2 linked regions of the Tardiphaga sp. vice304 genome follow. The main gene of each other region encodes a partner of the protein of the gene in region 2 in a complex. Links are inferred from orthologs where the notes say so. Each region holds a gene or a part of one and is shown on either strand. Other genes may lie near its edges. The genes, in order: tldD and FNL56_RS22455.

What was found.
Region 1: the proteins of FNL56_RS22455 (region 2) and tldD are in contact, whole or in part, in a solved structure (PDB 5NJ9), measured with the Escherichia coli proteins. The link is inferred for Tardiphaga sp. vice304 from one-to-one orthologs.

Annotation. Positions count from the first base shown.
Region 1 is NZ_CP041402.1:717,838-721,064, forward strand. What follows is about bases 322-3,227. They hold tldD (metalloprotease TldD), read right to left. Parts: upstream 2,534-3,227; coding sequence 1,109-2,533; downstream 322-1,108. Other genes in these bases: lepB (signal peptidase I), read right to left, coding at 333-1,109; FNL56_RS03355 (hypothetical protein), read left to right, coding at 2,788-3,051; FNL56_RS03360 (GNAT family N-acetyltransferase), read left to right, coding at 3,077-3,227. Outside these bases: FNL56_RS03340 (caspase family protein), read left to right, coding at 1-185. UniProt on the Escherichia coli protein: Metalloprotease involved in CcdA degradation. Suppresses the inhibitory activity of the carbon storage regulator (CsrA).
Region 2 is NZ_CP041402.1:4,704,568-4,707,716, reverse strand. What follows is about bases 143-2,970. They hold FNL56_RS22455 (TldD/PmbA family protein), read left to right. Parts: upstream 143-776; coding sequence 777-2,165; downstream 2,166-2,970. Other genes in these bases: FNL56_RS22450 (3'(2'),5'-bisphosphate nucleotidase CysQ), read left to right, coding at 2,152-2,955; FNL56_RS22460 (DUF6101 family protein), read right to left, coding at 143-481. In the rest of the region: more of FNL56_RS22460, read right to left, coding at 1-142; FNL56_RS22445 (DUF4170 domain-containing protein), read left to right, coding at 3,022-3,149.

The sequences.
Region 1 (3,227 bases), 4.0 Mb from region 2 along the record:
TCACCGAACTCCTGAAGAATCTCGATACGCCTGACACGGCGAAGACCGGCGCCGAAGCCGTGTTCACCAGAACCCGTCTTGCGGTCACCCGCGCCTCGAACGGCGAGCAGGTCCCCGCGGTGTCGTCGTCGCTGGTCGAAGAACTCCCGCTCGGCACGGCTGCTGCAATTAAGGCTGGCAGCTAAGGAGGCGCCGTAGCTTCAGTCGTCATTGCGAGGAGCGAAGCGACGCGGCAATCTAGAGGCCTCATACACGAAAGAACTGGATTGCTTCGTCGCAAGGGCTCCTCGCAATGACGGCTGAGAGGCTTTCGCTTCTCGATCCAGCTGTTCTCAATTCACCTTGGTAAAAAACCGCGCCATGCGAAAACCCGACAGCCAGGTGCTGACCGGCTGGTTGCGGACCCCGAGGTCCCAGGATCCCACGATGGCATCGACGCGGCCGACCAGGTTGTCCATCGGCAGCAGCCCGACGCCGCCGGAGCGCACCGGGACACGGCTGTCGGCGGAGTTGTCGCGGTTGTCGCCCATCACGAACAGATGGTCGGGCGGCACCAAAACTTCCTCGGTATTGTCGAGCCGGCCATGGTCGTAGAGCTTGAAGATCGGATGCGACACGCCGTCGGGCAGCGTCTCGACATAGCGCCGCGCGGGCTCCGAGCCGCCATTGTCATCTTCCGCGGCGCCGATGCCGTCGGGCTTCACCTGCGTCGCCAGGCCGTTGATATACACCATGCCCGATTGCACCTGGATGCGGTCGCCCGGCAGGCCGATGACGCGCTTGACCCAGACCTGCGAGCGGTCGCCGGGCCAGCGAAACACCACGACGTCGCCGCGCTTCGGCGTCGATGCCAGCACGCGGCCGGTCTCGGGCAGCGAGACATGGATCGGCAGCGATGCCGTCGAGTAGCCGTAGGGGAACTTCGACGCCAAGAGCGCGTCGCCGATCAAGAGCGTCGGCTCCATCGATGCCGACGGCACGTAAAACGGCTCGGCCAGTGCGCCCTTGGCGAGAAACACCAGCATCACGATGGAAGCGAGCTGGGCCAGTTGCCCGGACCAGCGCTTGGCATTCGACGCAAAGGTCGACGGGGTGCTGGCGTCGGTCACTAACCGGTGCCTCCCACCGTGATCTTGTCCATGCGCAGCGTGGGCTGGCCGACGCCGACCGGCACGCCCTGGCCGTGCTTGCCGCAGGTCCCGATGCCGTCATCGAGCGCCAGATCGTTGCCGATCATGCTGATCCGGTGGAGGTCGGTCGGGCCGTTGCCGATCAGCATCGCGCCCTTCAGCGGCGCGCCGATCTTGCCGTTCTCGATCTTGTAGGCCTCGGTGCACTGGAACACGTATTTGCCGGAGGTGATGTCGACCTGGCCGCCGCCGAAGTTCACGGCATAGATGCCGTTCTTTACCGAAGCGAGAATCTCGGCGGGGTCACGCTGCCCGGCCAGCATGTAGGTGTTGGTCATGCGCGGCATCGGCACATGGGCATAGCCCTGCCGGCGGCCGTTGCCGGTCGGCTTCATGCCCATCAGCCGCGCGTTCTGGCGGTCCTGCATGTAGCCGACCAGGATGCCGTCCTCGATCAGCGTGGTGCGGTTGGTCGGCGTGCCCTCGTCGTCGATCGACAGCGAGCCGCGGCGCGACGAAATCGTGCCGTCATCGACCACGGTAACGCCCTTGGCCGCGACCTGCTGGCCCATCAGGCCGGCGAAGGCCGAGGTCTGCTTGCGGTTGAAGTCGCCTTCGAGGCCGTGGCCGACCGCCTCATGCAGCATCACGCCGGGCCAGCCCGGCCCGAGCACCACGTCCATCTCGCCGGCGGGGGCGGGGATCGATTCGAGGTTCACCAGCGCCTCGCGAATTGCGCCGTCGGCAGCCGTGCGCCAGGTGCCGCTCTCGATGAAGCGCGCATAGCCCTCGCGGCCGCCATAGCCCTTGCTGCCGCTTTCCTGGCGGTCGCCGGATCCGGCCACCACCGTAATGTTGACGCGGACCAATGGTCGGATGTCGCGGTAGCTTTCGCCGTCCGGGCGCAGGATCTCGACCACCTGCCAGGTGGCGCCGAGCGACACCGAGACCTGGCGGACGCGCGGATCCTTGTCGCGGACATAGGCGTCGATCTCGGCCAGCAGCTTGACCTTGGCCTCGAAGCCCGGGGCATCGAGCGGGTTGTCGTCGCCATAGAGCCGCACATTGGTGTGCGCCGGCGCCGCCCCAAATGTGCCGCTGTAGCCGCCGCGCACGGCGTGCACGGCATCCGCGGCGCGGATCAGCGCCGGGATCGAGACGTCCGAGGAATGCGCATAGCCAACCGCATCGTCCTTGACCGCGCGCAGGCCGAAACCCTGGGCGGTATCATAGGTCGCCTGCTTGAGCCGGCCATTGTCGAAGCCCAGCGCCTCGCTCTGGCTGTATTCCAGGAACAGCTCGCCGTCGTCGGCGCCCTCGAGGCCCCGGATCAACTGCTGGCGCACCTGGTCGCGGTCGAGATTGGCGCGGTCGATCAGGGAAGTGGTGGCGGGACTGGTCATGGAAGCTCCGGGGCAATGGCGCGGTGACACTGAAGATAGGCATTGCGGCGGAAGAAGGGGAGGGGACCGCGTTGCGTTCGGCTGAAATCGCCGAAAGCTCATGCCCGGCTCCCTGAAAGATTGTGAAAAATAACTTATCAACCTCAAGGGAGTGTGGCTAAATTGGGCATGGCCGATGAATCCGATCAGATCCTTGCTCCCAAACCCCCTGGCCCGCCTTGCAGGCGCATGGCGGAGCAGGCACATTCGACGGCATGATCGAAGCTCGGGTCGCCAGTCTCGAAGCCGACGTAAAGAACATTCGTGAAAACGTCGGTGACATGAAGATCGCCCTCAGGGAGGCGGGAAAAGACCTGACCGATTTAAAGGTCAGTCAGGCCACCTTGACGGAGCGCATCAGCCACCTTCCTACCAAGAGTTATATCGGCTGGTGGATTTCAGGCGGGTTGACAGTTGCCGTTGCGGCTTTGACCGTGCTGTCGCGCCTCGGATGGCTCGTTGCGGCTACGCCAAAATAGAATTGCATCCGATGCAGCAAACTTCATGACTGTTCAGGTTCTGCCGATCACTGCATCCCACATTTCCGGTTTCGCCCGGGCATTGGACAGCGTTGCCCGTGAAAAGCGTTACCTGTCGTTTCTGGAGGGCCCGACGTCCGAAGCCGTGCGCGCATTCGTGCTCGACAATATCGAGC
Region 2 (3,149 bases):
CCGCACGCCGTCGTACCAGAAACTTCGGACGTCGTCCGCGCACCGCGTTGTGGCGGCGGCGGCGCTGGGCCGGTTCGCGGACCTTTTCTTCCGGCAATTGCGGCAGCCCGAAAACCGCGCTCCACATCTGCCAGGCCGTGTCGATTTCGACGCGGTCGGAACTGACGCACAACGGGATCGACAATGCGGGATCGCGATGCGCGAGCACCAGCATCTTGGTATCGTCGAGGCCGCGCACGGCGACGCCGAGGAAGTCGCTGACGCGCACGTTGATCGCCATCCGCATGCCGCGCAACGCGCGGTGCAGCACGACGCGTTCGCGATGCAGTTCGATGTGCCGGACGCTGCCATCCGCACGTTGATCGTGCGCATCGAAGCGGACCGGTAGCGAGTGGGGGTCGAGCCGCAATGGGCGGCTCGACCCGTGGTGGGAATCCCCTTGGGGAATGATCCCGTCTTTGACTGCTGTTTGATGCCTCAAGATTTTATCTCCCCGCCGAAATTATGCTTCCGGTCGATGGGGAGAGCTTGCCAGACCGCGCACGGAAAGCGCTTAAAAAGGCTGGTTAATTGAATCCGTCCCGCCCTGCATTCGCCCGCATGATTGACGAAAGCCTGAGGGACATGATTGACGAGTCGTTGCGGTAATACCGGAAATTCGTTGGCTTTATCCGCGCCGCATGCTTGAAGTCGCTGTCCGACAGGCACATCTTGGCATCAGCCATCCTCCGCCGCCGCGCCCTGAACCACCCCCTCAAAACGTCGGGAATTTGTTCGTGATCTCTTCACCATCCACGCTGTCGACCTCGCCCAACGCCGACCTGCTCGACCAGACCGCATTGTCCACGCTGGCGCATCGCCTCGTCGAGGCGGCCAAAAAGGCCGGCGCCGATGCCGCGGACGCGGTCGCGGTGCGCGGCGTCTCGCACGGCGTCGAGGTGCGCGATGGCAAGGTGGAATCCTCGGAGCGTTCCGAAGGCGACGATGTCGGGCTGCGCGTCTTCGTCGGTCGCCGTCAGGCGGTTGTGTCGACCAATGACGTGTCCGGCGACAATGTCGCTGTTCTCGCCGAGCGTGCGGTGGCAATGGCGCGCGTGGCGCCCGACGATCAATATGTCGGTCTTGCCGATCCCGAACTTTTGGCTCGCGATTTTCCTAAGCTCGATCTGCTCGATCCGGTCACGCCGTCGGTGAAAGAACTCGAGCGCCGCGCGGTCGAGGCCGAACAGGCCGCGCTTGCCGTCCACGGCGTCAGCAAGTCGTCGGGCGCCTCCGCCTCGACCGGCATCGGCGGCATGGTGCTGGTGACCTCGACAGGCTTCCACGGCGCCTATCTGCGCTCGAGCCAGAGCATCTCGATGACGGCGATCACCGGCGACGGCACCAACATGGAGCGCGACTACGCCTATTCGTCGGCGCTGCATGCGTCCGATCTGGAGTCGCCGGCGTCGGTCGGCAAGCTGGCCGGCGAGCGCACCGTGGCGCGCGCCAATCCGCGCAAGGTCGCGAGTTGCAAGGTGCCGGTGGTGTTCGATCCCCGCGTTTCGAACACGCTGGTCGGCCACATCGTCGGCGCGGCGAACGGCGCGTCGATCGCGCGCAAGACGAGCTTTCTCAAGGACAGCCTCGGCAAGCAATTGTTCAGCAGCAACATCCGTATCATCGACGATCCCCTGCGCGTGCGCGGCCTGCGCTCGCAATCGTTCGATGCCGAAGGCGTCGCGGTGAAGAAGACTGCGATCATCGACGAGGGCGTGCTGACGACCTGGCTGCTGGACTGTGCCACCGCACGCGAACTCGGCATGGCTACCACCGGCCACGCCCATCGCGGCGTGTCGTCGTCGCCGTCGCCCGGCGCCTATAATCTGCATATGGAGGCGGGCGATCCTTCGCCGGAAGAACTGATCGCCGACATCAAGGAAGGCTTCTACGTCACCGACCTGATCGGCTCCGGCGTCAATGGCGTGACCGGCGATTACAGCCGCGGCGCCGGCGGGTTCTGGATCGAGAACGGCAAGCTGACCTATGCGGTGAGCGAGATCACCATCGCCGGGCATTTGTTCGATATCTTCAAGTCGCTGCAGCCCGCCAACGATCTGAAATTTACCTACGGGGTCAACGCGCCGACCGTGCGGGTCGAGGGGTTGACGATTGCCGGACGCTGACGCACCACTTCTCACCGACACGCTGACGCGCGATATCGCGCTGCTCAAGGACACCGTGCGCGACGCCGGCGCGCTCGGGCTGTCGCTGTTCCGCACCACGCTGAAAATGTGGACCAAGGGCGAATCCTCGCCGGTCTCGGAAGCCGATATCGCGGTCAATGATTTGATCCAGTCGCGGCTGCAGGCGGCGACGCCGGATTATGGCTGGCTGTCGGAGGAAAGCGCCGACGACGAATCCCGGCTCGGCCGGCGCCTGACCTGGATCATTGACCCGATCGACGGCACCCGTGGCTATCTTGCCGGCCGCGAGGACTGGTGCGTCAGCGTCGCTTTGGTCGAGGATAACCGCCCGCTGCTGGCGGCGGTGTTTGCGCCGTCCACCGATGAATTTTTCTTCGCCGTGCGCGGGCAGGGCACCACACGCAACGACACGCCCGTCGGCGCCAGCAGTGGCATCGGGCTGGATTATCCGCGCATCGCCGGGCCGAAGCCGCTGGTGCAGCGGCTGGCTGGCGGACGGGACATCACGCTGTATCCGCGAATCGGATCGCTGGCGCTGCGGCTATGCTGGGTGGCGAATGGCCGGCTCGACGCCGCCTTTGCCGGCGGCCAGAGCCGCGACTGGGATCTTGCCGCCGCAGATTTGATCGTGCACGAAGCGAATGGTAGGATGAGCGAGCTTTCCGGCGATCCCATTCTCTACAACCGCCAGGAAGTGACGCATGGGTTGCTGGTGGCCGCGGGGGCCGAGCGGCATGCTCATCTGGTTGAGCAGTTTCGGCACCGCTGACGCCGTCATCCGGCGAGCCATTCACATCGATCGGATCCCGGCCGGTCAGTAGCAGGAAACATACCCATGTCGGACGCACCGCAGCCGCAACTGCTTCATCTGGTGATCGGCGGCGAACTGACCGACCTCACGGGCACCACGTTCAAGGATCTGAGCCAGGTCGAGACCGTCGGGTTCTATCCGAACTACGCCTC